Regions from separate parts of the Sporofaciens sp. St.21A7 genome, predicted to be linked through region 2. Evidence: predicted binding sites of a transcription regulator. Region 2 holds the regulator's gene; the other holds the start of a gene.
What was found. Region 2 encodes Rex, which represses fermentation and respiration genes when NADH is low (regulators of the CRP and FNR family bind a similar motif). Its sites were predicted from a motif close to ATTGTTAANTANTTAACAAT; they were not measured.

Region 1 (15,179 bases), 980 kb from region 2:
GTGACGCCGACCAAGCTCCCCCAGATAGAAGAGTGGTCTGTGATAATCTGGCGCGCGATGGCAAACAATAGAACCTCAAAAACGGTATCCGGCGTATGGTAGTACATCATGCGGATTAGCTCCACGCCGATGATAAGGTTAAAACAGGTCTCGAGAAGATCGTCATAATTGGGCCATACCTCAAGGTTCGGGATGTTGCTCATGGCGCCGATCATACGGAAGCAGAGCAGGACGATTCCAATCGCTAATATAATAGAAATAACGAATTCCAGGACTTCCGTGACTCTCTTTAAAAAACGGGCGATAATCTGCTGCATAGGGTTTTCCTTTCTAATACGGTTGAAATAAAGACACTCTTTGGAATATACAGGGATAAATTACAATTACCCATAATACCAGTATAAAGTATTCGGACATCTTTGCCAAGATGGAACTTCCGAATATCAATGAAAAACCTCCTTTCAGCAGAAGTGCGGCAGTAAGCCCAATCAGGAGCTTTAGAATCTGCGTCCACATTCTGCCGGTGTGTGTGTCGAAATTCAACTTCGTCCGCTCCACATACCAGCCTACAGCAAAGCCAAGCCCCGCCCCGGCAGCCTTGCAGCAGTCCATGGCATACTTTGTCTCAATGACGCCATTACCATTAAGAAACAGAGAATAAGCAGCAGTTGCCAGAGACAGGCATACTAAGACAGCGGCAATCTGTTTCAGATACCGGGTGTCGTCAAGCAATACCGACTGGAATTTCCAGATGACAGTGGAAACCACAAGGGACAGGCCCATAGACACCAAGACGTCTTTCGGAGTGTGGCATCCCAAATACATTCTGGAAAATCCGATGAGCAGAAAGGCGGTGACGCACATAAGCCTGACCCATCTCCGGGAAACATAGAGGGACAGGGGGTAGAAGAGGCAAGTCGCACTCTGGGTATGGCCGCTTGGGAAGGAATAACCGGTTGCTCCCGAAACGGCGCTGTCTACCGGCTGAAATGTTGGGTCCAAAATCCATGGCCTGGGGATACGGAATGTGATTTTCAACGCCTGCACGCCCAGACCCGCCGTAAAATAGGTAAAGCCCAATAGATAAGCAAAGCGTTTATCCGCACACCAGTAAAATGTGCAGATAACCGCTATGACAATCAGTTCTTGCCCGAAATAGGTAATGAATTGCATCAGTTGATTCAGGAAGGGAGTCCGTATCCCCTCCAAAAGAAATAAAAACGTCATGATCTGTTTCCTCGTTTCCGCATCTTAGGGTCCAAGATTTTCTTGCGAATCCTAAGTGATTTTGGGGTGACTTCCAGTAATTCGTCTGTGTCAATAAAGTCCAGCGCTTCCTCTAAACTTAGAATCTTCGGCGGAGTCAGGCGGAGCGCCTCGTCCGCGCTGGAAGAGCGGGTATTGGTCAGATGCTTGGTCTTGCATATATTGACTTCGATATCGTCCGTCTTGGCATTCTGCCCGATGACCATACCAGAATAGACCTTTTCACCAGGCCCGATGAAGAGGATTCCCCGCTCTTGTGCGCCAAAAAGCCCATAAGTGACCGATTCTCCTGTCTCGAACGCAATCAAGGAGCCGCTCTTGCGGTACTGGATGTCGCCCTTAAAAGGAGCGTACCCTTCAAATGCTGTGTTCATAATCCCATTCCCCTTGGTGTCGGTCAGGAATTCCCCGCGGTATCCAATCAAGCCTCGGGCAGGGATCAGGAATTCAAGCCTCGTATAACCGCCGTTGGAGGTTCCCATGTTCTGTAGTTCCCCTTTCCGCTGGCTTAATTTCTCAATGATAGTCCCGGTAAATTCATCTGGGACATCGATATAGGCAGTTTCCATAGGTTCCAGCAGCTTGCCGTTTTCGTCCTTTTTATATAGTACTTCTGCCTTGCTGACAGCAAACTCATATCCTTCCCGGCGCATATTTTCTATTAATACGGATAAATGCAGTTCCCCGCGCCCGGATACCTTGAAGCTGTCGGTGCTGTCGGATTCTTCCACCCGGAGGCTGACATCCGTATTCAGTTCCCGGAACAGGCGGTCGCGCAGATGCCGGGAGGTGACATATTTCCCTTCTAATCCCGCGAAAGGACTGTCGTTGACGATGAACTGCATGGCAATCGTGGGTTCTGAAATCTTCTGGAAGGGGATTGCAGACGGGTTCTCCGGCGAGCAGATGGTATCCCCGATGGAAATGTCTGCGATTCCGGAGATTGCCACGATGGAACCGATAGAAGCCTCCTTCACATCCACTTTGTTCAATCCGTCGAATTCATATAATTTGCTGATCCGTACTTTTTCCTGGCGGTCAGGGTCGTGTTCGTTCACCACTACCGCATCCATGCCTACCTTGATGGTTCCGTTATCCACTTTCCCGATACCGATCCGTCCCACATATTCATTATAATCAATGGTACTGATCAATACCTGGGTATCTGCCTTTGGGTCGCCCTCAGGAGCCGGGATATAGTCAAGGATCGTCTCGAAGAGCGGCTTCATGTCCCGTTCCTCGTCTGTCAAGTCTAAGACGGCTACCCCGGACTTGGCAGAAGCATAGACGAAGGGACAGTCAAGCTGCTCATCGGAGGCGTCCAGATCCATGAACAGCTCCAGAACCTCGTCGATGACTTCATTGGGCCTTGCCTCCGGGCGGTCGATTTTATTGATACATACGATGACCGGCAGGCTTAATTCCAGGGCTTTCCTAAGGACAAATTTTGTCTGGGGCATGGCTCCCTCAAAAGCGTCTACCACCAGGATTACTCCGTTGACCATCTTGAGCACCCGCTCTACCTCGCCGCCGAAGTCCGCATGTCCCGGCGTATCGATAATGTTGATTTTGGTTCCATGGTAATAGACGGCAGTATTCTTGGACAGAATCGTGATTCCCCGTTCCCGCTCGATATCGTTGGAATCCATTACCCGTTCTTCCACCGCCTGATTCTCACGGAATACCCCGCTTTGTTTCAGCAGTTCATCTACCAGCGTGGTTTTTCCGTGGTCTACATGTGCGATAATCGCAATATTCCTTACATCTTCACGTTTTGTTTTCATATTATTATCATCATCCTTTTCTATGCACAACTAAAACTCACACGTTAGTTTACCATATTTTTAAAAATTTACAAGTATTTTGGTTCTAAAATAGAAATGAGCGTCATAAACTAAGTAATGACCCCGCAAATCTAAGGGGGAATGCTTGACAACGTAAAATACGATTCGGAGGAAGGGAGATTGTAGAATTATGTCAGATAAGATTATTGAAAACAACCAGGTAACCATTATGGGAGAGATCGCGTCACCGTTTCTTTTCAGCCATGAGGTCTATGGAGAAGGATTCTACATGGTAGATGTGCATGTGAAGCGTCTGAGTAACTCGGAGGATAATATCCCTCTGATGATATCGGAGCGGCTGATTGACGTGACTCAGGATTACACGGGCGAATTCATCATGGTGAGCGGGCAGTTCCGCTCATACAACCGGCACGACGAGCAGAAGAACCGTCTGGTGCTGTCCGTGTTCGTGCGGGAAGTATCTTTTATCGATGAAGAACTTGACGGGGCGAAGACGAATAACATTTTCCTGGATGGGTACATATGTAAGCTGCCAGTCTACAGAAAGACGCCGCTGGGAAGAGAGATCGCGGATCTTTTGCTTGCCGTGAACAGGCCTTACGGGAAGTCGGATTACATACCATGTATCTGCTGGGGGAGGAATGCGAGATTTGCGTCAGGATTTGAAGTTGGCGAGCATGTCCAGATCATCGGGAGGATTCAGAGCAGGGAATATATTAAGAAACTGTCGGAGACGGAGACCGAGAAGCGGGTTGCCTATGAAGTCTCGGTCAGCAAGCTGGAATGTCTGGAAGATTAGAAAACATCCTGAAAACAACCCGAGACTTTCATTGACATCATATTTGATTGATGATAGAATTTTTATAAAATGAATATGAATGTCAGGAGGATTACGAATGGCTATTTTTACAGGAGCCGGGGTGGCGATTGTCACACCATTTAATGAAGATGAAAGTATTAATTATGATAGACTGGACGAACTGATTGATTTCCATTGTGAGAACGGGACGGACAGCATTATCATTTGCGGCACGACGGGGGAATCTGCCACGATGACGGAGGAAGAGCATCTGGAATGTGTGAAGTTTGCCATCGACCGGGCAAAGGGGCGCATTCCGGTGATTGCCGGGACTGGTTCTAACTGCACGAAGACGGCGGTGGACATGTCGAAGGAGGCGGCGGACTATGGTGCGGACGGGCTTCTGATCGTGACGCCGTACTACAACAAGGCCACTCAGGCGGGGCTGATTGCCCATTATACTGCGGTGGCAAAGGAGGCGAAAGCGCCGATTATCATGTACAGCGTGGCAAGCCGTACAGGATGTAATATCGAGCCGGCGACGGTGGCGTCCCTTGTCAGGGATGTGGAGAACATTGTGGGCGTGAAGGAGGCTTCCGGCAATATTTCCCAGGTGGCGAAGATTCTGTCACTGACGGACGGGAATGTAGATTTGTATTCGGGAAACGACGACCAGATTGTACCGATTCTGTCGCTGGGCGGCAAGGGCGTGATTTCCGTGTTGTCCAATGTTGCGCCCAGGGAGACTCACGATATCTGTGCGAAGTTTTTCGAGGGAGATACGGAAGGGAGCGCGAAGCTCCAGCTTCGGGCGATTCCGTTGGTGGAACAGTTGTTCAGCGAAGTGAACCCGATTCCGGTGAAGAAGGCGATGAAGCTTATGGGTATGGACTGCGGGGGCTTACGCATGCCGCTTACGGAGCTTACCAAGGGACATGAGGAGACGCTGGCGGCAGCCATGAAGGAATTCGGAATTAAACTTTAGGAGGACAAAAGATGGTACGTGCGATCATGCATGGATGCAACGGTAAGATGGGGCAGGTGATTACCGGTCTTATCAAAGCCGACGAGGGGATAGAATTAGTAGCGGGAATTGACACCTATACAGGGTTAAAGAATGATTACCCGGTGTTTGAGCGTATAGACCAGTGTAATGTGGAAGCAGATGTCATCATCGATTTCTCGAACGCAGGGGCGGTGGATGCGCTGCTTGATTACTGCGCGGACAGGAAGGTTCCGGTGGTGCTGTGTACGACCGGGCTTTCAGAAGACCAGCTTGGGAAGGTGAAGGTGGCGTCGGAAAAGACGGCGGTGCTCAAGTCTGCCAATATGTCTTTGGGCATCAACCTTCTGATGAAATTACTTCAGGATGCCGCAAAAGTGCTTGGCACGGCGGGATTCGATATTGAACTGGTGGAGCGCCACCATAACCAGAAGGTGGACGCGCCCAGCGGGACGGCGCTTGCGTTGGCAGATGCAATCAACGAATCAATGGATGATGCTTATGAGTATGTGTATGACAGAAGCCAGGTGCGCAGAAAGAGGGAAAAGAAGGAGATTGGCATCTCGGCAGTCCGTGGAGGGACGATTGTGGGCGACCATGAAGTGATTTTCGCCGGGGCGGACGAAGTAATTGAGTTTAAGCATACGGCTTATTCTAAGACGGTGTTTGGCAAGGGAGCCGTGGAGGCGGCGAAGTTCCTTGCGGGAAAACCGGCGGGGGCATACGATATGTCGGATGTCATCCGGTTTTAGTTTTAGAAGAGCAGTGACAGGTACGTAGTATACGGAAGAGATAAGTAATGCGGCAGTTATGTGCGGCGGTATTTGCCGAATTTGCCGAATTTGCCGCATGGAATGATATTTACATGGGAGGATTATCATGAAAGAATTGGAAGTACGTTATTTGGAGAGGCTTTCCCAATTATATCCGACCATCGCAATGGCATCGACGGAGATTATCAATCTACAGGCGATTCTGAACCTTCCGAAAGGAACCGAGCATTTCCTTACGGATATCCACGGGGAATATGAGGCATTTTCCCATGTGCTCAAGAATGGTTCGGGAGCAGTGCGCCGTAAAGTCGATGATGTCTTCGGGAATACTATGAGTAGCAAGACCAAGCAGGCTCTTGCTACTCTTATTTATTATCCCAAGGAGAAGATGGACAGGATTAAGCGGGAAGAGGACAACATGGAGGACTGGTACAAGATTACCCTGTACCGTCTGATTGAGATCAGCAAGCGGGCAGCCAGCAAATACACCCGCTCCAAGGTGAGGAAATCCCTGCCGGAGGATTTTGCCTATGTCATCGAAGAGCTGATTACGGAGAAGGCGGATATCATGGATAAGGGATCGTACTATAACTCGATCGTGAGCACGATTATCAGAATCGGAAAGGCGGAGAAGTTCATCATTGCCCTGAGTGAGCTGATTCAGAGGCTTACAGTGGATCACCTGCATATCGTGGGAGATATCTATGACAGGGGGCCAGGTCCCCATATCATCATGGATAAATTAATCGACCATCATTCTGTGGACATCCAATGGGGGAACCATGACGTGCTGTGGATGGGGGCGGCGGCAGGACAGAGGGGATGTATCGCCAATGTCATCCGTATTTGTGCAAGATACGGTAACTTGGATATTCTGGAGGAAGGGTATGGGATTAATCTGCTTCCGCTGGCGACGTTTGCCATGAATACCTATAGTGACGACCCATGCAAATGTTTCCTGTTAAAGGGCGATTCCGGCCATGGGAAGAATGAGATGCTGATTGATATCAAGATGCACAAGGCAATCTCTATCATCCAGTTTAAGGTGGAGGGCCAGATTATCCGGAATAATCCCGGTTTCAACATGGATGATAGGAATCTTCTGCACCATGTTGACTATGAGAAGGGAACGATTGAGATTGACGGCAAGACTTATGAGATGCTGGATAAGAATTTCCCCACAGTTGACCCTAAGAATCCCTATGCGCTGACCAAGGAAGAAGAGGATATCATGGAACGGCTGGAGCAGGCGTTCCTGAACTGTGAAAAATTACAGCGGCATATGCGGTTCTTGTTGAATAAAGGCGCTTTGTACAAGGTGTATAACAATAATCTTTTGTATCACGGGTGCGTTCCGCTGAATGAAGACGGAAGTTTGAAATCTGTGTGCATTTACGGGAAGTCTTATCAGGGGAAGAGCCTGTATGAGATTCTGGAGAGTTATGTGCGCAAGGGATTCCATGCCCTTGACGACGTGGAACGGGAGCGGGGCAAGGATATGATGTGGTATATCTGGCTCAGCGAGGGATCGCCGTTATTCGGGAAGGATAAGATGGCGACTTTTGAGCGGTATTTCCTTGCGGAGAAGGAGACCCATAAGGAGAAGAAGAATCCGTATTACAGCCTTTTGGAAGAGGAGGACGTGGTGAACGGAATTTTGAAGGAATTCGGGTTGCCGGAGGAAGACACTCATATCATCAACGGCCATGTCCCGGTCAAGAGTAAGAACGGGGAGAACCCAGTGAAGTGCGGCGGCAAGGTCATGGTCATTGACGGCGGATTTTCCAAGGCTTACCAGAAGGAGACGGGGATTGCGGGGTATACGCTGATTTCTAATTCCTATGGGTTGATTCTGGTGGCGCACGAGCCTTTTGAATCTACGGAGGCGGCGATTGAGAAGGAGAGCGACATCCATTCTGACAGCGTGATCGTGGACCGGGTGCTGGAAAGGAAACTGGTCGGGGATACGGATGACGGAAGGGATTTAAAAGAGCAGATCGCGGATCTAGAGGTGCTTCTTCGGGCGTACAGAAGCGGGCAGATCGCGGAGCGGCTGTAGATATACCCAAGGGCCATCTTGTGATGCATGCTTCTTTGGGGCGGAGGTACTTCGTCCGTTAAGGAACAAGGGGGTGTCTGAAAATCTTATTTTCCGGCACCCCCTGTTTTTATACCACGGCCTCAATGATTGTCTTATTGCCGACAACAATTTCATTGACGCCGATTTTTTTCTTCTTGTTGAAATTAAAACTGAGCATATAGCCTTTATCCGTATGATAGGCATCCAGATAAGCGGATAGCTGACGCTCGCCGCGAGTATGATATTCTAGCCCATGCCATATCTTGATTTCGATGATAAATTGTTCCCCGCGGTAATCGACAATCACATCTGTGCGCCCCATGTCCCGTGTCTGTGCTTCCACATAATAATTGCCGACTCCGTTAATAATTGGGCGGAGGTACAAGAGGAACAGTTTGCGGCCAGAATTTTCAATAAAAGTTTCATCGCTGTCTTTGTAAAGGTCGTGGAAATGTATGACGAATCTTTCCAGAATATGCCGCATATTCAGATGACCGTCCATCACAAAACAATTCTTATCTCTTTGAGATGCCGTGTAGATATCCATGCGCTGCATTTGTGCGCCGGATAGGTACAGGTTGTAGAGGCGTGTCTCAAAGATACGGTTGGAAATCTCTACGGTTCCATGGTTGTTCCGGATGAACCCAAACATAGTGGCAACATCAAAAGCAGGTTCATCCGTATTATAAGAAATCGCAGCTCCTGTGAAAAGCAGTTTTTCGATTAATGTGTTTAATTCGGGATAATCGGTAAGTTTTCCAATGAGAGAGTCAAACAGTGTGTTTTTCTCCGAAAGCAGCATACGTTCCGCAGCAAAGAAACCGTCGCTTGTCCAGGGAGATTTTGTGCGGAAAGCATCGGATTGAGCCACATCCTCGTCTATCAACTTGCACAGTGCGGATACCAGATATGGGTAGCCGGAAGTGTAATGAAACAGCAGGCCTGCAATGCTGCCGATATCCATCCCGGTATGCCGGTCAGCTTCGTATGACCTTAACATTCCTGCAATATCATCTTGGGAAAAACTCATGTCTACCTTAAAGCGCGTGGCAATATTCCAAGGGCTGTTCGTCTTGTGCGCGTCGTCCGGGCGAAGTTTTCTTCTCATATTCTTCACGTCGCAGACTCCGGCCAGGATTACGGAATGGAAGGTCTGCGTGCCAAGGGTATCCCGTTCCAGATAATAATTTCTTAACTGTGCGAGAAAATCCAGAAATACCTGATTGTCTGCGGCGCTGTCCACTTCGTCGATAATCAGGATGATTGGCCTGGCTGATGCGTGGCAGATTCGGATTAAATATTGAAATAAATCATACAATGAAAACTCTTTTTTTTCTTCTGAGACTGCCATATCCAATTCGGAAAGAGAGTCTTGTAATTCTTCCGGAATAAGAGGGTTCTGCCGATATATCCGCTGCAGAAAATACCGCGCAAAAGTCAGGGAAAATATATTGCCATCTGCAAATTTTGCCGTGTCCAAAGCCTGAAAATCCAGATTCACCACCAGATAATCATCACCAAGAAACCGGTTCAGGGCATATAATGTGGTAGTCTTGCCATATTGCCTTGCCCGGTTGATCGTGAAATAAGCTCCCTGGTCAATTAAAGTGCGTATTTGCCCAAGCTGTCTGCTGATATCGACCATATAATGCCTGGTTGGAATGCATACGCCCGTTATATTGAAGATTTTTCCCATCTTTTCAGGCTCCTTTCCTATAAGATATGAAAATCATAGCATAGAAATAATGTTCTTTCAAGAATGGCGTCCCTATGTTTTGTAAAAAATTCCAGTATAGGATTTCTTTTTTTGCAGATATTACTGATAACAAGTATTACTTGATTATAGATAAAGATACATGAAAGGGAGAATTTGACATGAAACAGTTAAAGAAAATGGTACTGATTTTAATGTGTACAGGCGCAATGCTTGGAATGACGGCCTGCGGAAGCGATGGCAACGCAGATGACAATGCAGCGAACAACAATGCGGCAAACGACGGCAATACCAACAATGGTAACACCAACAACGGCAACACCAATAACGGAAATACCAATGGCGCTACAGACGGTACGGACCGTGACGATGGAGATAATATAGCCGATGAGATTGGCGATGATGTCCGCGACGGCATGGATGACGTGGGAGATGCCCTGGATGGGAACGACGACAATAACAACATCAATAACAACAATGACGGCGTCAATGATGACAAGGTTAGATAATATTTGAATGAGGAGCTGCTTTTCCGGTTGATTCTGGATGAGCAGCTTTTTGACAGTTTGGCCAAAAGACTTATTGTGACAGAGGATTGAATAAAGGCTTTACACCTAAATCACTTATTGATATAATGAGAATACAAAAGTAAACGGCACTTTAAAAGTGAGGTGATAATATGGGCATGAGCGACGAACAGTTTGAAGTGTATAATGCATTGATCACTTTTGTCGATGAATTAATTGACAGAGAAACGGATGAAAAAGAAAGAGCGAAGCTGAAAATACGCAAGAAAAATATCCTCGCAAACAACAAAGAAGTAAATTAGCATGAACCAAAGGTGCGAAGTCTTTATTGAGATAATAAAGATTTTGCACCTTTTTTATGCGTAGGTTTTCGTCAAATTGGATAAAAGATAGGAAATATATTGTTAAAATTTCTACAAACAAAATGCTTGTTAATTTATTGTCAATGTGTTATGATGTCTTCAGAAGGCGGCAGGAAACGACAAATTACACAGTGGTTCTGACGCCAGGCGTACTGGCATAAGCTAAAGAGAGCCAGTATTCCAGAATCAGTAGAAAATGCATAGAGAAGGAGAAGAAAACATGAGCTGCAAAGTCACAATCATTGGTGCCGGAAGCGTAGGCGCCACAATTGCGTACACATTGTCCGGCGAGGACATGGCATCTGAGATCGTTCTGATCGACATCAACAAGGAGAAGGTAGAGGGCGAGGTCATGGATATCGAGCAGGGAACCTGTTTCAGAGATCCGGTAGCTATTGTAGCAGGTGAGTATGAGGATGCGAAGGATTCCGACATTGTAATCATCACATCTGGAATTGCGCGTAAGCCAGGCCAGACCAGAATCGAGCTGACACAGACCAACGTTGATATCTTAAAGCAGATCACACCGGAGATTGTAAAGGCGGCACCAAAGGCGCTTTATATCATTGTAAGCAATCCGGTCGATGTTATGACCTATGTATTCACAAAGATTTCAGGTATCCCGGAGAATCAGATTATTGGTTCCGGAACTGTCTTAGATTCCGCGAGACTCCGTTGCGGACTTTCCGAACATTTTAAAGTAGCACAGAGAAATATTCATGCATATGTATTTGGCGAGCATGGAGATACATCCTTTATTCCATGGTCTGCGGCGCGGATTGCAGGCGTTAACGTAGACGATTTTGTTGCAATGATGCCACATCTTGGAAAAGACGCCAAAGAATTGGACAAAGATGCAATGCTTACCTACGTGCAGAAATCCGGCGGCAAGATTATCGCCAACAAGGGAGCGACCTTCTATGCAGTCACGAGAGGCGTCTGCAGATTATGCAGCATTCTGATGTCCGCGTCCGAGTCCGTTACCACCGTATCTTCCATGATGCACGGGGAATATGGAATCGAAGACGTATGTTTAAGCACATTGGCTTTGGTTGGCCCTAACGGTATTCAGGGCAAGATTCCAATGGCCCTTACAGAGGAAGAGGTAGGCAAGTTAAAGGCAAGTGCGGATGCATTGAAAGCTGTCATCGCACAGATTGAACTGTAGTCACAGAATTATTGACTTATGAAAAACTTCATATTAATATAAAAATGAAGTTTCGACAAAATATAGTAAGAAAGGACAGCGAGAACTATGAAGTACAGTTATTATCCGGGATGCACTTTGAGAACAAAGGCAAAGGATCTGGATGTTTATGCAAGGGCTTCAGCAGCGGCTCTGGGAATCGAGTTAGAAGAGATCGAAGACTGGCAGTGCTGCGGCGGGGTCTACCCTCTTGGTTCTGACGAAATCGCCACGAAGTTGTCTTCTGTGCGCGCCTTAAATGCGGCGAAGGAGAAGGGACAAGAACTGGTGACCATGTGTTCCGCATGCCATCATGTCATCAAACGTGTCAATGACGACATGAAGAACGTAGAAGACATCCGCACCAGGGCGAACAATTACATGGAGCTTGAAGAACCTTATGCGGGCGAGACGGTAGTTCTTCATTTCCTGGAAGTCCTTCGCGACAGAGTAGGATTTGACGAATTGAAGAAGAAAGTGACGAATCCTCTGACGGGAAAGAAAATCGGTGCATACTATGGGTGTCTCCTCCTTCGTCCGAGCAAGCTGTTAAGTTTTGACGACCCGGAGAACCCGAAGATCATCGAGGATTTTATCCGCGCCATCGGCGCAGAGCCGGTTATTTATCCGTACCGCAATGAATGCTGCGGCGGGTACATTTCCCTGAAAGAGAAAGAAATGTCCAAAAATATGTGTGAAAAGATCATGGACAGCGCAGAAGGCTTTGGGGCGCAGATGTTGACTACGGCATGTCCGCTCTGCCTGTATAACCTGAATAAGAGTACAGGCAAAAAACTTCCGGTGGTCTACTTTACCGAACTGCTTGCCGAGGCTCTGGGAGTGAAAGAGGAGGTGCCAAAATCATGAGTTCTGAAAAGAAACAGGCGGAGCTGATTAAGGAAATCAGCGGCGTGAATCCGCTGAAATGTATGAAGTGCGGCAAATGTTCCGCCACCTGCCCGTCCTACAACGAGATGGATATCAAGCCCCATCAGTTTGTGTCCTACGTAATCAATGAAGATATTGAAAGCCTGGTAAATTCTAAGTCCCTGTGGAAATGTCTTTCCTGCTTCGCGTGTGTGGAGAGATGTCCCCGCGACGTAAAACCAGGGAAGTTGATTGACGCCGCAAGACAGGTCGTCGTGCGTCAAAAAGGCCAGAATTATCTGCTGGCAGACGAGATTCCGGAGCTTTTAGACCCGGAGCTTCCGCAGCAGTTATTAGTAAGTGCATACAGAAGGTACAGGAGGTGAGAAAAAAGTGCAGCGGATAGGAGTATTTGTCTGCCATTGCGGAAGCAATATTGCCGCTACGGTAGACGTAAATAAAGTAGCAGAGATGGCGCTCATGGAGCCGGGGGTTGTCCATGCCGAGGATTATCAGTATATGTGTTCCGAAGCCGGACAGGCGAAGATTGCGGCGGCGATTGCCGAGAAGCATTTGTCAGGAATCGTAGTATGTTCCTGTTCCCCGCGTATGCATGAGGCTACGTTCCGGAAGGCGGCCGAGCGCGCAGGATTGAATCCTTATATGGTGGAGATCGCCAACATCCGTGAACACTGTTCATGGATTCATAAGGATATGGATGAGGCGACCAAGAAGGCGGTTATCCTGATGCGGGCGGCAGTTGCAAAGGTGAACTTAAACACGCCGCTTCAGGCGGGAGAGAGCCGCGTTACCAAGCGTGCGCTGGTTATCGGCGGAGGTATCGCCGGCATCCAGACAGCCCTTGACATTGCAGACGCAGGTTATGAAGTGGATATCGTGGAGAAGACCCCGAGCATCGGCGGAAGGATGTCGCAGCTTGACAAGACCTTCCCGACCCTTGACTGTTCTGCATGTATCCTGACCCCTAAGATGGTGGAAGCGTCAGCCCATGAGAAGATTACCATCTATACATACAGTGAAGTGGAAAAAGTCAGCGGATTCGTGGGTGATTTCACCGTAGATATCCGAAAGAAAGCAAGAAGCGTGGATATGGACAAATGTACGGGCTGCGGCGTCTGCCAGGAGAAATGCCCGTCCAAGAAAGCGCCAAGCGAATTTAATCGTGGCCTTAACACAAGAAGCGCCATTTATACGCCGTTTGCACAGGCAATCCCGAACGTTCCGGTGATTGACCGCAATGAGTGTATCAAATTCAAGACCGGAAAATGCGGTATCTGTTCCAAAGTATGTCAGGCAGGAGCCATCGACTATGAGCAGAAGGACGAGATTATTTCAGAGAAATACGGTGCGATCGTAGTCGCCACAGGGTTTGACACCATCAACCTTGACAAATATGACGAGTATGCTTACAGCCAGAGCAAGGACGTCATTACATCCTTGGAATTGGAACGTGTGATGAATGCGGCAGGACCGACCCATGGTCATTTAGAGCGTCTTTCCGACGGAAAAGCGCCTAAGGAGATTGTATTTATCCAGTGCGTGGGAAGCCGCTGCTCCGATGACAGAGGAAAACCCTATTGTTCCAAGATTTGCTGTATGTACACGGCAAAACATGCGATGCTGATAAGGGACAAATATCCGGACGTGAACGTGACGGTATTCTATATCGACGTACGTACTCCCGGCAAGAACTTCGACGAGTTCTACAGAAGAGCGGTAGAGCAGTATGGAGTGAATTATATCAAGGGACAGGTGGGGAAGGTAATTCCGCAGCCAGACGGGAAATTGCTGGTACAGGGTTCAGACCTGCTTGACAACCGGCAGATTTTGAAAGAAGCGGATATGGTAGTCCTTGCTACGGCCATCGAGCCGAATCCGGACGTGCGCAAGATTGCGACCATGCTGACTGCAAGTATTGACACCAACAACTTCCTGACGGAGGCTCATGCAAAGCTTCGTCCGGTAGAGTCGCCCACAGCGGGAATCTTCTTATCCGGCGTCTGCCAGGGACCGAAAGACATCCCGGAGACGGTGGCGCAGGCAGGAGCCGCTGCCGTGAAAGCCATCGGATTGCTTGCCAAGGATAAGCTGATGACGAACCCGTGTACCGCCAAGGCAGATACCTTGCTGTGTAACGGATGTTCGACCTGTGAGAATGTGTGTCCTTACGGTGCGATTACTTATGAAGACCAAGAGGTCAATGACCATGGAATCCGCGAGACGCGCCGGGTGGCAGTAGTCAACAATGCGCTCTGCCAGGGCTGCGGTGCATGTACCGTTGCATGTCCGTCAGGCGCCATGGATCTGCAAGGATTCTCAAATAGACAGATTATAGCGGAGGTGGATGCAATATGCCGTTAGAAAATAAAGAATTCAAACCTAAAATTGTAGCGTTCTGCTGTAACTGGTGCAGCTATGCGGGAGCCGATCTGGCCGGGAGCAGCCGTTTGACCTACCCTGCCGACGTGAAGATTATTCGTGTGCCATGCTCCTGCCGCGTGAATCCCATGTTCATTCTGCGGGCATTTGAAAAAGGCGCGGACGGAGTCATTATGTGCGGATGCCACCCGGGAGACTGCCACTATAGCACCGGAAATTACTACGCAAGGAGGCGTATGACGCTTCTGTTCTCCATGCTTGATTACATCGGCGTGGAAAACGGGCGTACCCGCGTGGAGTGGGTGTCTGCGGCAGAGGGCGTGAAGTTCTCCGACACGATGAACAGTTTTGTGGAGAAAATCTATTCTCTCGGTGAAAACGTAAGATTGGGGGATTT
Region 2 (15,179 bases):
CATCCGGCTGATTTCCTCAATCCTGCCGATGCTCTCCTCCTTTGCCGGAAAGCCGAGCCTTGACATGCCCGTATCAATTTTCAGATGGATGAAAGCCTTCTTCCCCATGTTCACGGCAAAGTCAGACACCCGCCTTGCCGTATCGCTGTCGTAGATTGTCATGTGTATCTCGCTGGCAAGCATTTCCTCCCACTGCTCCGGGAAAATACAACCCATCACCAGGATCGGCTTCTCAATCCCGCCTCTTCTAAGAATCATCCCTTCGTCCAGGGCCGCCACCGCATACCCCCAGATATACTCCTTATCAGAGAGAAATTTTGCCACCTGTAAGGCGCCATGACCGTATCCGTCTGATTTAATTACGGATAGGATCTTCACACCTTCGTCCAGATTCTGCCGCATCATCTCCATGTTATATTCTATCGCATCAAGGTCTATCCTTGCACAAACTCTGCTATAATTCTTCATTTTCTGCCTCCTGTTCCCCAAATGCCTGATTCCGACTTACAGTTTCGCAAATGCACATATGCCTTACTCAAAACTCTAACTCCTTAAATGCCTCACTCAAATATAATAGCAGATCTTGAGCCATTACGCTATAACTTCCTTTCGCAGCCTGCGCATAATCCCCCGACCTGCCGTGGAGATATACGCCAAGCACAGACGCCCTGTGGCCGTCCATGCCCTGTGCCAGAAGCCCGGCTATGATACCTGCCAGTACATCGCCGGAACCAGCCTTCGCCATCGAAGCATTTCCAGAACGGTTGACATACATTCCCCCTGTGGGAGAGGCAACCACAGTACGGGAATCCTTGAGGACGCAGGTGCAGTTTTGGCTTTCAACGAATTCTCCCAGAATACCCATACGGCCTTCCTTCAATTCTCCCACGCTTCTGCGAACCAAACGTGACATTTCTTTCATATGGGGCGTCAGCACAAGGGTTTTCACATCCTTTGAATACTCCATCTCTTCCCAATGCCCCGCTAACAGGTTCAATCCGTCCGCATCTACCAGACAAGGAACCTCCGCCTTCTGAAGCGTCGTCTCTAACAGCTTGCACGCCGTCTCTTTTGTCCCGATTCCCGAACCGATACAGATTGCATCCGCCCAGGAAAGCAGCCCTTTCAGTTCCTCCTTTCGGTACTCCGTATAAGTAGAAATAACCGCCTCGGGAAGAAGCTGCTGCAAGATAACCCGGTTCTCCTCTGGCGTATAGATCCGCACCAGTCCCGCGCCTGAGAGATAAGCCGCCTTTGCATTCAGGAAAGCTGCGCCGGACATCCCTTTGCTTCCGGCAATCACCAACAGTTTCCCATAGGTCCCTTTATTAGAATCCGCCTTGCGCACAGGCAGCATCTTTCTGTAATCCCCGCTTTCACAGAGATACATAAGCCTAGATTCCTTGGAAAGTCCTTCCGTATGGATTCCGATGTCCGTAACCGACACCTTCCCCGCATACTCTTTTCCCGGGTACAGCACAAGCCCCAGTTTTTCTAACTGGAATGTGACCGTCAGGTCTGCCCGGAATGCAGTCCCAAGGACGCCTCCCGTATCCGCCGAAATACCTGACGGCATATCGACGGCAAACTTCACGCCGCCCGCCCGGTTCATCTTCTCCAGAATGTCAAAATATTTTCCTTCGACTTTCCTGCTAAGCCCTACGCCGAAAACAGCATCTATGATGATACTATATTCACCATCCTTAAATTCGTTGCATATCTCGCCGCCGATTTCCAAGAGCCGCTCCATCTGACGCTTCGTCTCCTCCGTACAATGGGAAGCGTTACCGACAAAGCATACAAGCGGGGCGTATCCTTTCTGCCAAAGAAGCCGCGCTATGGCGAACCCGTCCCCTCCGTTATTTCCGGAGCCGCAGACGATACAGGCTCTTGACAAGTCAAGCCCTTCTTCCTCCATCACCTTCACACAGGAAACCGCCGCCCTTTCCATCAACTCTAAGGAGGGGATTCCCACCTCCCGGATGGTATACTGATCCGCCCTCTTCATCTGAGCGCCATTCACCAGATATCGCATATGTTCCTCCTTATTCCCCATACCTTCCCGGCCGGACGCAAACGGCAGCAGGATACAGCGGGTAAAATCAACAAACTGTATGAAAAATACTTTTTCTAAAAGCAATTTCCATACAGTCTTTCAATCATTACTTTTTGTGTTCCTCATTGAACCTGTTAATTTTATAGGACAACTGCATCAGGCTCTCCGACAGATGCACATTCTCAACGATAACATGCTCCGGCAGGTTCAAATCTGTGTGAGCAAAATTCCAGATTGCCCTCACGCCGTTGGCGACCAGGAGATCCGCCACCTCCACCGCCCGGTCCTTAGGGATGGTAAGAGCCGCAATCTCTACCTCGTTGTCCTTCACAAACTCGCCAAGCTCCTCGATCATCCGAACCGGTACGCCCCGTATCGTCATGCCCGCAAGCCTTGGGTTCACATCAAAAATTCCTTTCAGGATGAATCCCCTCTTCTCGAATGCCGCATAATTCGCCAGGGCCTGTCCCAGATTACCGGCGCCTATGATAATCATACGGTGATCTTCCTCCAAGCCCAGGATCTTACCGATCTCCGTATAAAGATACTTCACGTTATATCCATATCCCTGCTGCCCAAATCCGCCGAAATTATTAAGATCCTGACGAATCTGGGATGCCGTCACCTTCATCCGCCTGCTCAGGTCATTGGACGAGATCCGCTCTACCCCGTTCTCCAATAACTCACCAAGATATCTGTAATACCTGGGCAACCTTCGTATGACTGCCTGGGAAATTTCTCTTTCTTCCAATTTTAATTCACCTTCCATTTCCTTTCTAATACCCAATTATATAGAATTGTTAGATTAAAGTCAAACTTTTAGTTGTATTTTGTATAATTTTCGTTATAATGAAAGGGTATCAGCCTGCCAAAAAAGCAGGCTCATTTACTCAATTACAACGTCTGATCGGCCAAAACCACAGACAGGAAACACAAAAAAGGAGGGACATCATGATACTGGCATGCCACGGACTTTGCAAATCCTTCGGTGAAAATGTCATCGTCACGGAAGGTTCATTTCATATAGAAGACCACGAAAAAGCCGCCCTCGTAGGGCCAAACGGCGCCGGAAAGACCACGCTGTTCAAGATGATTGTCGGCGAACTCCCCACAGACGGCGGGGAAATCGTCCTGACCAAAGGAAAGACTTTGGGCTATCTCGCCCAGCATCAGGACATGGTAAGCGGCAGTAACATCTATGAAGAAGTAAAACTGGCCAAGGCAGACATTATCGCCATGGAGCAGCAGATCCGTTCGATTGAGCTGGAACTGAAATCTCTGGAAGGGGACGCCCTTGCCGCACGTCTGGAGACCTACCACAGGCTGACCGCCGCTTTCGAGCGTGATAATGGATACGCCTATGAAAGCGAGATTACAGGCGTCCTCAAAGGACTTGGCTTTGGCGAAGAGGATTTCTCCAAGCCCGTAGCCACCCTCTCGGGAGGCCAGAAGACACGGGTGTCTCTGGGGAAACTCCTGCTTACGAAACCAGACATCCTGCTCCTTGACGAGCCGACTAACCACTTGGACCTAAACTCCATTGCATGGCTTGAGACCTATCTTTTGAATTACCCTGGAGCCGTACTGATCGTCTCCCATGACCGATATTTCCTGGACCGGGTCGTTACGAAAATCTTAGAAATCGAACTTGGGAAACTCATGGTCTATACAGGAAACTACAGCGCCTACGCCGAGAAAAAAAGGCAGCTTAGGGAAGCCAGGCTCAAAGAATACTTAAACCAACAGCAGGAAATCAAACACCACGAGGCAGTCATCGAAAAACTGCGCTCATTTAACCGGGAAAAGTCCATCAAGCGGGCGGAAAGCCGGGAAAAAATGCTGGAAAAAATCAAGCCCATAGAAAAACCTGCCGAAATGAATACCGAAATCCATTTAACATTGGAACCCTCGCGTATCAGCGGCAATGACGTGCTGTCCGTAGATTCCCTTGGCAAATCTTTTCCCAATCAGGTATTGTTCACGGATGTCAGCTTTGAAATCAAACGTGGGGAACATATCGCCGTCATCGGGGACAACGGGACGGGAAAGACTACGCTCCTGAAAATCCTGAACCAGGTACTACCTGCCGACACAGGGACGTTCACCTTGGGAACCAACGTCGAAATCGGCTATTATGACCAGGAACACCATGTACTCCACATGGAAAAGACCATTTTCGATGAAATCTCCGACGACTACCCGGAGCTTACCAACACCAGGATACGCAACATGCTGGCGGCATTCCTGTTCACAGGGGACGACGTATTCAAACGGATCGGGGATTTAAGCGGCGGTGAGCGGGGCCGCGTTTCACTGGCGAAGCTGATGCTTTCACGGGCGAACTTCCTGATTCTGGACGAGCCCACGAACCATCTGGACATCACCTCCAAGGAGATCCTTGAGAAGGCGCTGAACGACTATACCGGGACTCTGCTCTATGTGTCCCATGACCGGTATTTTATCAACCAGACGGCGACGCGGATTCTGGAACTGGTCAACCACACTTTCGTCAACTATATCGGGAATTACGACTATTATCTGGAAAAACGGGAAGAACTGACCGCCGCTTATGCCGGAGGCGAGGAAGCGCTTTCTTCCTCTGCCGGAACCGTATCGGAATCGAAATTAAGCTGGCAGGAACAGAAAGAGGCGCAGGCAAGGGAGCGGAAACGCTTAAACGAACTGAAAAAGACCGAGGAGCGCATCACCACCCTTGAGGAGCGGGATGCTGAGATTGACCGTATGATGGCGCAGGAGGAAGTATTTACCAACTCCATGAAGTGCCAGGAATTGGCGGACGAAAAGGCTTCGATTGCAGCGGAATTAGAAGTATTATATGAGCGTTGGGAAGAATTAGGGACGTAGTAAAACATGTTACTACGTCCCGTTTTTCATTCATTCCCCTGCCTGCTTTCCTGCGCCGCCTTCTTCCACGGACGCTCCTTCCCAAGCCACCCCTTTTCCTTCCAGTAAGTGACATCCGGCAGATGTTTCCCGTTCTGCTGCATATGCCGCATGATATAGAACAAAATCTTCGTCTTCAACGCCGGGGTCACGGAAGCGGTATCCCGGGTCAGCTTCATTGCAAGCCGATCCACATCATTTACGATCTTCTCCTTAATCGGCATCTGCACATCCTCCCACCGTACCGCAGCCACGGCAATCCCGTATGTATAGATCCGCGCCACGCCCCAGAAGAACAGGCTGCTCTTGATATCCTTGAGCGTGGATCTCATCCCGCCGCCAGCCCCGGTAGTAATGCAAACAGCCTGCTTGCCAAACATGCACTCCGCCGGCCTATGCACCATAAACCGGTATCCGTAATGATCCAACAGGGCCTTCAAAGCCCCTGTCACATGAAGCACATGGACCGGAGACGTGAACACCAGCAGATCCGCCTCATCAATCATCCGCGTCACCCGCTTCATATACATCAGATAATCCGGACACTTCTTCTCGCTCTCCATAATACAGGCCGCGCACCCCCGGCAGTATTCCGGCATATCCTTAGGAAGAAATAACTCAATGACCTGATCTTCTTCCCTCGCAATCTTTTCAATCACCATCTTTCCGATATGATAGCTTGAGCCGTGCCTCATGGTGCCGTTAATCATCAGTATCTTCATCTCGTTCTCCCTTCTCTATGTATCTATCTATCAGAATGTAAGCCAGCCATACGCAGGCTTATCCACACATTATTTCACATCAATAGCCAGATGTTATCCGCCTGCCATTAGCTTGACAAATCATCATACTATTTTATTATAGCATTATCATAGAAAAAATGGTATGGTTTTCACAGATAAATTTGTCCCAAAAACACGGAAAGCTAACTTGACATTTTCTATCTTCCCCCTTATACTGGACGTATGGAAAATAAACTTTCCATCACATTTTGCAAAAAAGGGAGGGGCAGCCATGACCACCAAAAAGAAAAAACAGACATATATCCTTGTAGGGCTCCCAATGTACGCCATTGCCTCTATGTTGAAAAATCTCCACATCTTCGGCAGCCAGGCAGCCGCCGTATGCCTGACTCTCATCCATTACGCAGGCATGTTGCTGGCTTTAAACGGAGTCCACTACTTCGGAACCACCTACCAGTATGAGAAATACCCCCAAGAGAGCCGCCAGACTGTCATCGACCTAAACGACGAGCGTACCAGGACCATCCATGACTTAGCGAAAGCCCGGACATTTGACATTATGGTATACGTGTTGATTTGCCTGCCATTCCTTCTTATCGAGGCAAAATCCGATTTACTGGGAATCATCGGCTCTGCCGCAGCATTGCTTATATTAGGCGGCTCCTACGCATACTATGCCAGAAAATATTCCAAAGAAATGTAAATAAGGGCGCCGGGAAATATTGCAGAAATGCACCATTTCCCGGCACCCATTTTAACAGGCTAATCCTCAAGCAGCTTCTCCGACTGCTCTAATGCACGTATAAGCCCATCCCAGCCACCAACTTTTATGGCCCTTAAAAATTCCATGGAAATTTCCTGATTCGGGATAAATACTTCTTCCTTGTCTTCATCATACGCAAGATACCCCAGATGGACTAACAGTGTCAACACATCATCCTTTGTCTTAAATGTAGTCATATCATTCTGAGATGTTGAAGGATCTATCTTACATTGCACATGATTCAGAAGCTTGGCTACCGCTTCTTTCAAACCGTCAAAATTCCGGTCGATATACATCTTTAATGCCTCATATGTCTCCGTTCCGGTCCTGTAGCTTTTATACTTTTTCTTCCGCATCACATCAACGACAGATTTTGGATTATAAATATGCAGTCCATTCAACAAGTATCCATCATACCATTTGCTGAGTTCCGTATAGCCGAGTGTTCCCCATACTTTTTGATCGGAAGGATTCCGGTCATATAGGCAAGCTCAACATAATCCTGGCCTTTAAAAAGTCCCCTGAGGAAGTCAAGATATCTCTTCTGGACATCACTGCGCTCCTTCGCTATCCGGAAAACACAGTCCATATTCATCCAATTCAAAACGAATTAACGGCTGTCCGAAAACTTGAATTCCCAGGATTCACATACAGCCCCATACGCATAACCTCCTGACAGGCTGATTGCAGCAAAGTCCTGCCACACTAAGATAACCTCACTGCAATCGCCTTGATAAATTCCTCACTGTTCAGCACCGTCGGATTCTCAATCGTCGTAATCAATGCCAGATCCTTCGTCATCTTCCCGTCTTCAATCGTATCCACCGTGGCCTTCTCAAGCCTGTCCGCAAAATCTATCAATTCCTGATTCCCATCCAGCTCTCCGCGTTTCCTAAGCGCTCCCGTCCATGCAAATATGGTCGCTACGGAGTTGGTAGACGTCTCTTCCCCCTCAAGATGCTTATAATAATGCCGCTGCACCGTCCCGTGGGCCGCCTCATACTCATAATACCCGTCCGGAGACACCAGCACAGAGGTCATCATGGCAAGAGAGCCAAAGGCAGATGAGACCATATCGCTCATCACATCCCCGTCATAGTTCTTACATGCCCAGATATACCCGCCCTCAGACTTCATCACACGCGCCACGGCATCGTCAATCAAGGTATAGAAATATGTAATTCCCGCCTCCTTGAACTTCTCCTGATACTCCCCGTCATAAATATCCTGGAAAATATCTTTAAACGTATGGTCATACTTCTTGGAAATCGTATCCTTAGTCGCAAACCAGAGATCCTGCTTAATATCCAGCGCATAGTTAAAACAACTTCTCGCAAAACTCTCAATAGACTGGTTGACATTATGCATTCCCTGCACAATCCCCGCGCCGTCGAACTCATGGACCAGTTCTCTTGTCTCCTGTCCATCCTTCGCCGTATACACAAGCTCCACCTTCCCGGCTCCCGGAACCTTCATCTCAGACCCCTTATACACATCCCCGTAAGCATGCCGGGCGATGGTAATCGGCTTCTTCCAGTTCCTCACACAAGGTTCGATTCCCTTAACTACAATCGGCGCACGGAAGACCGTACCATCCAAAATCGCCCGAATCGTCCCGTTGGGGCTCTTCCACATTTCTTTCAAATCATACTCCGTCATACGCGCCGCATTGGGTGTAATCGTCGCGCACTTCACGGCTACCTTATACTTTTTCGTAGCGTTTGCCGAATCAATCGTCACCTGGTCGTCCGTCTCGTTCCGATGCTCAAGCCCCAGGTCATAATATTCCGTATTCAGTTCAATAAACGGCTCTAGCAGATGGTCTTTAATCATCTTCCACAAGATACGGGTCATCTCATCTCCATCCATCTCTACGATTGGTGTTGTCATCTTAATCTTTGCCATAGTAAAATACCTCCTTATTCTTCGTCATATAACGGTTCGACGGCTTCTTCCTTCTCCATCAGATGCAGATTCTTCATCACATTCATGATATGCCGGTTCGCCAGCTTCTCCGCCTGCTCCCCGTCGCGCTTCTTGATTGCCTCCAGAATCTCCCGGTGTTCCTGTATGGATTTCCTGGCCCGGTTTTTCTCCCCCACAGACAATGCCCGCGCCATCTGCACATATTTATGGAAATCTGACAGCACATGCTCCAAAATCCGGCTGTTCGAGGCTTCGTACAGAATCTTATGGAACTTTCCGTCCAGTTCCGTCACCTGCTCCGTCTGCCCCTCGCTCTTCTTACGCAAATGGAACTCCGACAAAAGCAATACTTCCTCCAGCTCTTCAATCTGTTTTCCCGTAATATGCTCCGTCGCCCACCTTGCGCACATTCCTTCCAGCATGGAGCGAATCTTATAGATATCTGCAACATCCTTGCGGGAAATCCCGGTCACATAAGCTCCCTTGTTGGGGATAATCTTCACCAGCCCCTCAAGCTCCAGCTGCCTAAGCGCCTCCCTCACCGGAGTCCTGCTGACCCCAAGTTCCTCCCCGATGGTAATCTCCCGCAGTTCATCACGTTCCTGATAGACCCCTGACAGGATGTCTTCCCTAAGCTTCCGGAACACCCTGCCCCGCAATGAACGGTCTTGATACTCTTCCATTTCTTCCTTTCCTTCTCTCCTATCCTCTTTTGTGTCACATCAATTCACATCCCAACTGCTTGCTAGCACTCTCAATCACTCCAAGCAGTTCCTCATCAGTCAGGACCGTCACACGCCCTTCCTCATACTCCTTGTCTACCCAAGCCTTCACCATAGTGACCAGCTCCGAATTCTTATCCACCTGCTTTTCCTCCGGTAAATGGAAATATGTATTGATCCAGTGGGCAATTCCGGCAAGCCCGGACGTATTGGACACAGCCACAAGGGGAGGACGGTTTAGGAACTTATCTGTATCGAACACATTGTAAATCTCTTCATTCTTCAACAGCCCGTCCGCATGGATGCCCGCGCGCGTAACGTTAAAATTCCTGCCCACGAAGGGCGTCCTTGACGGAACCCTATATCCAATCTCCTTCTCATAATACTCGGAAAGCTCCGTAATTACAGTGGTATCCATGCCGTCCAGCGTTCCCCTAAGCTGGGCATACTCAAACACCATCGCTTCCAGCGGCGTATTGCCCGTGCGCTCTCCAATCCCAAACAACGAACAGTTCACCCCACTGGCCCCATAGAGCCATGCCGTAGTTGAATTGCTGACCGCCTTATAAAAATCATTATGTCCATGGAACTCAATCAGCTCGCTTGGCACTCCTGCATGGACACGGATTCCGTATATAATTCCCGGTATCGATCTCGGTATCACGGCGCCCGGATAGTTCACTCCATATCCCATAGTATCACAGACACGGATCTTGACCGGAATCTGATATTCCTCCATAAGCCGCATCAATTCCAGACAGAACGGAATCACGAAACCATAGATATCCGACCTGGTAATATCCTCCAAATGGCATCTGGGACTTACGCCCGTTTCCAGGCACTCACGCACAACCGACAGATAATGCTCCATACATTCCCGCCTGGTCATCTTCAATTTATAAAAAATATGATAATCCGAACAACTGACAAGGATACCCGTCTCCTTCATCCCGATTTCCTTTACCAGTTCAAAATCCTTCTTGCTGGCACGAATCCAACTGGTGACTTCCGGAAACCTATACCCTTTCTCCATGCACTTATATACCGCGTCCCGGTCCTTCTTACTATATAAGAAAAATTCACACTGACGAATCTTCCCGTTGGGGCCTCCAAGCCTGTGAAAATACTCATAAAGCTTCACAATCTGCTCGGTGCTATAGGGCGCCCTCGACTGCTGGCCGTCCCGGAACGTGGTGTCCGTAATCCAGATTTCGTCTGGCATGCTATGGGGCACGATACGGTCGTTAAATGCAATCTTGGGTATCTCGTCATAACGGAACAGATTCCGAAATACATTGGGCTTCTTCACATCCACCAGCGGGTACATGTGTTCCTCCAATTGCAGTAGATTGCTGTGTTTGTCCAGGTATACTTTTCTGTTTTCCATAGATGTCATCTCCTTCGTGTCATGTCTTATCATTCAGCCTAACCCATTAACGTGTATAATTGTATACAATAATACATTTTTTGTCAAGAGAAATATTTCCAAAAATCTAATCATTTAAGATTTTCTTATATAGACAATAAAATCGAGCAGAGAGAATTCCTCTGCCCGCCGGGCAGGGTGCCGTACACCAAAGCTGCTAATTTCCTTACGTACCCCTGTGCATATAAAAAGGAGTGTGTAACCACACTCCTAATAATTGCTGTTTATCCAATATTCAACCTCTCTTTTAATACATTCTGCAACACTCTCGACAAACTTAAACCAGATTCTATCACTTTATCATCCATCCATTTCGGGATACTGACAGTTCGTTTTACAGCACGACCGTCTTTAATATCGGCACGAATCAAACTAACAAATTCTCCCTCGCCAGCCTCTATGCTTTTCAGTTCGCCTGCATCAGGAATTTCCTGATTTTTATCTGTAAGAAACTCACCCCATTGAGTTAAAGCTGATTGCGCCATGCATATAGCATTTCCAAGTAACTTTCCCTCAATTCTTTTACCATCTCTATATGCCAATCCTAATACAGCTTCGCCCCAATCTCCCTCGGACGAAATCCTTCATCCTCCAACGCCTTCATAATCTCATTCTTATGCTCCGTCCCGAACGCCTCCATAGTGATACGAAGCTCCACAGCCGCGTTCCGGTTGGTGCTGACGAACTGGTTATGCTCAAGCTTAATGACATTTCCCTGTGCGTCCGCAATAGTAGCCGCCACCCTTACCAGCTCGCCCGGCTTATCCGGAAGCAGTACAGACACCGAGAAAATCCGGTCGCGCTGAATCAGCCCATGCTGTACGATGGAAGACATGGTAATCACATCCATATTGCCGCCGCTCAAAATCGCCACAGCCTTCTTCCCCTTCAAGTCAAGCTGCTTCAAGGCAGCGACCGTCAGAAGCCCGGAATTTTCCACCACCATCTTATGGTTCTCCACCAAATCCAAAAACGCTCCAATCAGCTCGTCGTCCTCCACCGTCAGCATACGGTCAATATTCTCCTGCGCATATGGGAAAATCTTTTCGCCCACCCGTTTGACCGCAGTACCGTCCGCAATCGTATTGGCGCTGTCGAGGGTGACAGGCTCCCCGGAAGCCAAAGCCGTCGTCATACTCGCCGCCTGAGAAGGCTCCACGCCAATGACCTGAATCTTAGGATTCAGCATTTTCGCCAGCGTAGACACTCCCGTAATCAATCCTCCTCCGCCCACAGGCGCAAGGATATAATCTACCGTCGGCAATTCCTGCACAATCTCCATGGCAATCGTCCCCTGCCCGGTGGCAATATCCGGATCGTCAAAAGGATGGACAAAGGTATACCCCTTCTCTTCCGCCAGTTTCAGCGCATACTCACACGCATCGTCATAAACATCCCCATGCAGGATCACTTCCGCGCCGTAATTCTTCGTACGGTTCACCTTAATCAAGGGAGTCACCGTCGGCATCACAATGACTACTTTACAGCTGAATTTCTGCGCCGCGTAGGCAACGCCCTGGGCATGGTTCCCCGCAGAAGCAGTAATCAACCCTTTTGCCCGCGCCTCCTCGCTCATGGTACTAATCTTATAATAAGCGCCCCGCACCTTATAAGCGCCCGTTTCCTGCATATTCTCCGGTTTCAGATAAATCCTTCCGCCCGTCTCCCGGCTCAGATATTCGCTGTACACTAATTTTGTCGGGTTCGTGACATTCTTCACAAGCTCGCTGGCCTGTTCAAATTTTTCAAGCGTAAACATACTTTCTTCCTCCTATCATCCAAGATTAAAACAAACTCAGGAATTCTCTCCTTCTTCCCCAGACGTAAACAACGCCCGGACAAAGGTATCCGCATCAAACTTCTGCAGAGCATCAATGGACTCCCCGACGCCAATGTACTTCACCGGAATCCCCAGCTCCGCATGAATCGCCACAGCAATCCCGCCCTTCGCCGTTCCGTCCATCTTCGTCAGCACAATCCCCGTAATATCCGCCACCTCATGGAACTCCTTCGCCTGCTGCAGCGCATTCTGCCCCGTAGTCGCATCCAGTACCACCAACGTCTCCCTGTACGCCTCCGGGAACTCCCGGTCAATGATACGGTTTATTTTCCTTAACTCTTCCATCAGATTCTTCTTATTGTGAAGCCTGCCGGCCGTATCGCACAATAGCACGTCCGCATGCCTTGCCTTTGCCGAAGCCACCGCGTCAAAGACCACGGAAGCCGGGTCGGAACCTTCCTGCCCGCCAATCAAATCCACCTGCGCGCGGTTCGCCCACTCCTTTAGCTGCTCTCCCGCCGCCGCGCGGAACGTATCCGCCGCCGCAAGCACCACCTTCTTATTCTGGGCCTTCAGCTTCCCGGCAAGCTTCCCAATGGTCGTCGTCTTCCCGACTCCATTTACCCCAATCACCAGCACCACAGACGTGCGCTCCTCGAACTCATACGCCGTCTCCCCCACGTCCATCTGCTCCTTAATACTCTCAATCAGAAGCTCCCGGCATTGCATAGGCTCCTTAATACGCTGCGCCTTCACCTTCGCCTTCAAATCATCCAGGATATCATAAGTCGCCTTAACCCCCAAGTCCCCCATAATCAGGACTTCCTCCAGCTCCTCATAAAACTCCTCATCAATATGGGAAAACCCATTAAAAATACTGTCCATCCCGGACACAATATTATCCCTCGTCTTCCCAAGCCCCTGAACCAAACGCTTAAAAAAACCAACCTTCTCCTCAGCCATCACAACCTCCTATTCTCCCCATCATCACCAGCATCCTAATCTCCAATTACCCCATCCACACCCTACATAATTCAACACTCCCTAAAACTTTCATCACCAAAAAATCACCTATCAAAAATTCTATACTCTATCCCCTTATCTTCCCCCGCCAATCCCCCCACTATCTCCAACTCTCTTCCCGCTTCAACACTCCCCCTGACGCTTAGAGGAAACAGCGTTTCCGGGAAGAGGGATATCCCTAAGCAGACATTCAGGGACGCTCTTAGTGGAGGTGAAATCCACTGCTTACGAAGACTTAGGCACGAAGGCCCTCCTGAGTGTCTTAGTCGAAGTTAGCAGTTAGTTCGCCGGAACGTTGTCTCAGTCTGCGTGGGATATCCCTCTTTCCGGAAATGCGTCCCTCTAACGATTACGCATCCAACTCCTCTTCCAGCAGGCTCACCGACACCAGCGTAGAAATCCCTTTCTCCTGCATCGTAATCCCATACAGCCTGTCCGCCGCCGTCATCGTCCCCCTTCTGTGGGTAATCACAATGAACTGGGTACTCTTCGTCAGCTTATGCAGATATCCTGCAAACCGGACTACATTATTATCGTCCAGCGCCGCCTCAATCTCATCCAGAAGGCAGAAAGGCGACGGTTTCAAGTTCTGGATGGCAAACAAAAGCGAAATCGCCGTCAGCGCCTTCTCCCCTCCGGAAAGCTGCATCATATTCTGCAGCTTCTTTCCCGGCGGCTGCGCAATAATCCGCACCCCTGCCTCCAAAATATCTTCATCCTCCATGAGCTCTAACGTACCCTTGCCGCCGCCGAACAACTCCTTGAACACCTGGTCAAATTCACTGGCAATCCGCGCGAACTGCTCCCGGAACTGCTTGCGCATGGCAGTATCCAGCTCCTCGATAATCTGTTCCAGCGTCGCCTCCGCCTCCACCAGATCGTCATGCTGGGCTTTCAGGAACTCATACCGGTCAGAAACATTCTTGAACTCCTCAATGGCATTGACGTTCACATTGCCAAGCCCCCGGATTTCCCCTTTCAATTCCTGAATCCGCTTCTTCATCTTCGCCAGATCCGTAAGATTTGCATCCCTAAGCTCCTTTGCCCGGATAAGCGTAATCTCATACTCTTCCCACATATAGTTAATCTGCTTCTCCGAAGCCGACTCAAAATTCTCCTTCTGGCTCTCCAGACGGAAAATCTCCTTGTCCAAGTCTCCCATATGCTTTGACAAATCCTCACGCTTCTGCAGAAAATCCTTGTGCTTCTGGTTCAGCTCTTCCCGCTCCTTTTTGAACCGCTCAATCTCCTCCTGAATCTCCGTAAATAATTCTGCCGAGTTCTCAATCGTCTCCCTTAATTCACCGATCTGCCTTTCCTTCTCCTCAATTTCCTTAGAAGTACCGCCCTTATTCTTCTCTAATTCCTTCAATTCATCCTGGAACTTCCCGATTTCCTCCCGGATACGGTTCTCATTCTCGTCAACAAAGGTGAACTTCTGCTCCAGGCTTGCGAACTCCAAATGAATCTCCTCCGTACGCTTCACCTTCCCGGCTTCCTCCTCATGCCCCGCATCCAGAATCTTCTGTTCCTCTTCAATCTGCTTGGTAAGCTCCTGTTCCAGCCTCTCGGAAGTATCCAGCTCCACATTGATAGAATCCTGATTATCCACGATTTCCGTAATCTGGTCGTCCAGCTTCTTAGCCTCCTCGCCCATACTCTCCGCAAGCTCTCTGGAATTGCGGATCTTCGCCGCTGCCTGATCCGCGTTCATCTTCGCCGTATTCTGAATGACATAAGCCTTCTGAAGCTTGTTGTTGATTTCATCCATTTTCTCATAATAACCGGCGCGCTCCTTGCGCAGCAAGTCCGAAGACGCTTCCACCTCGTCCATCT

Region 1: AC6I3O_RS08880 (L-lactate dehydrogenase) is a predicted target of Rex. The motif match lies at 10,395-10,414, and genes of this name have one in related genera.

What each region holds. Positions count from the first base shown of each region.
Region 1 covers NZ_BAAGFN010000001.1:1,804,503-1,819,681, forward strand. Annotated here, with positions in the region: gene AC6I3O_RS08830 (transporter) at 1-317, opposite strand, end outside; gene AC6I3O_RS08835 (phosphatase PAP2 family protein) at 331-1,227, opposite strand; gene typA (translational GTPase TypA) at 1,224-3,050, opposite strand; gene AC6I3O_RS08845 (single-stranded DNA-binding protein) at 3,241-3,870, shown strand; gene dapA (4-hydroxy-tetrahydrodipicolinate synthase) at 3,968-4,855, shown strand; gene dapB (4-hydroxy-tetrahydrodipicolinate reductase) at 4,867-5,625, shown strand; gene AC6I3O_RS08860 (fructose-1,6-bisphosphatase) at 5,753-7,705, shown strand; gene AC6I3O_RS08865 (AAA-like domain-containing protein) at 7,815-9,422, opposite strand; gene AC6I3O_RS08870 (hypothetical protein) at 9,602-9,949, shown strand; gene AC6I3O_RS08875 (hypothetical protein) at 10,126-10,269, shown strand; gene AC6I3O_RS08880 (L-lactate dehydrogenase) at 10,550-11,497, shown strand; gene AC6I3O_RS08885 (CoB--CoM heterodisulfide reductase iron-sulfur subunit B family protein) at 11,585-12,382, shown strand; gene AC6I3O_RS08890 (4Fe-4S dicluster domain-containing protein) at 12,379-12,768, shown strand; gene AC6I3O_RS08895 (4Fe-4S binding protein) at 12,776-14,764, shown strand; gene AC6I3O_RS08900 (hydrogenase iron-sulfur subunit) at 14,755-15,179, shown strand, end outside.
Region 2 covers NZ_BAAGFN010000001.1:2,786,534-2,801,712, forward strand. Annotated here, with positions in the region: gene alr (alanine racemase) at 1-468, opposite strand, end outside; gene AC6I3O_RS13675 (NAD(P)H-hydrate dehydratase) at 536-2,035, opposite strand; gene AC6I3O_RS13680 (redox-sensing transcriptional repressor Rex) at 2,163-2,807, opposite strand; gene AC6I3O_RS13685 (ABC-F family ATP-binding cassette domain-containing protein) at 3,008-4,921, shown strand; gene AC6I3O_RS13690 (flavodoxin family protein) at 4,948-5,682, opposite strand; gene AC6I3O_RS13695 (hypothetical protein) at 5,975-6,406, shown strand; gene AC6I3O_RS13700 (hypothetical protein) at 6,466-6,867, opposite strand; gene AC6I3O_RS13705 (hypothetical protein) at 6,864-7,070, opposite strand; gene AC6I3O_RS13710 (NADP-dependent isocitrate dehydrogenase) at 7,172-8,371, opposite strand; gene AC6I3O_RS13715 (GntR family transcriptional regulator) at 8,386-9,075, opposite strand; gene AC6I3O_RS13720 (hydroxymethylglutaryl-CoA lyase-like TIM-barrel protein) at 9,110-10,501, opposite strand; gene AC6I3O_RS13725 (hypothetical protein) at 10,765-11,082, opposite strand; gene ilvA (threonine ammonia-lyase) at 11,085-12,299, opposite strand; gene ftsY (signal recognition particle-docking protein FtsY) at 12,336-13,283, opposite strand; gene smc (chromosome segregation protein SMC) at 13,693-15,179, opposite strand, start outside.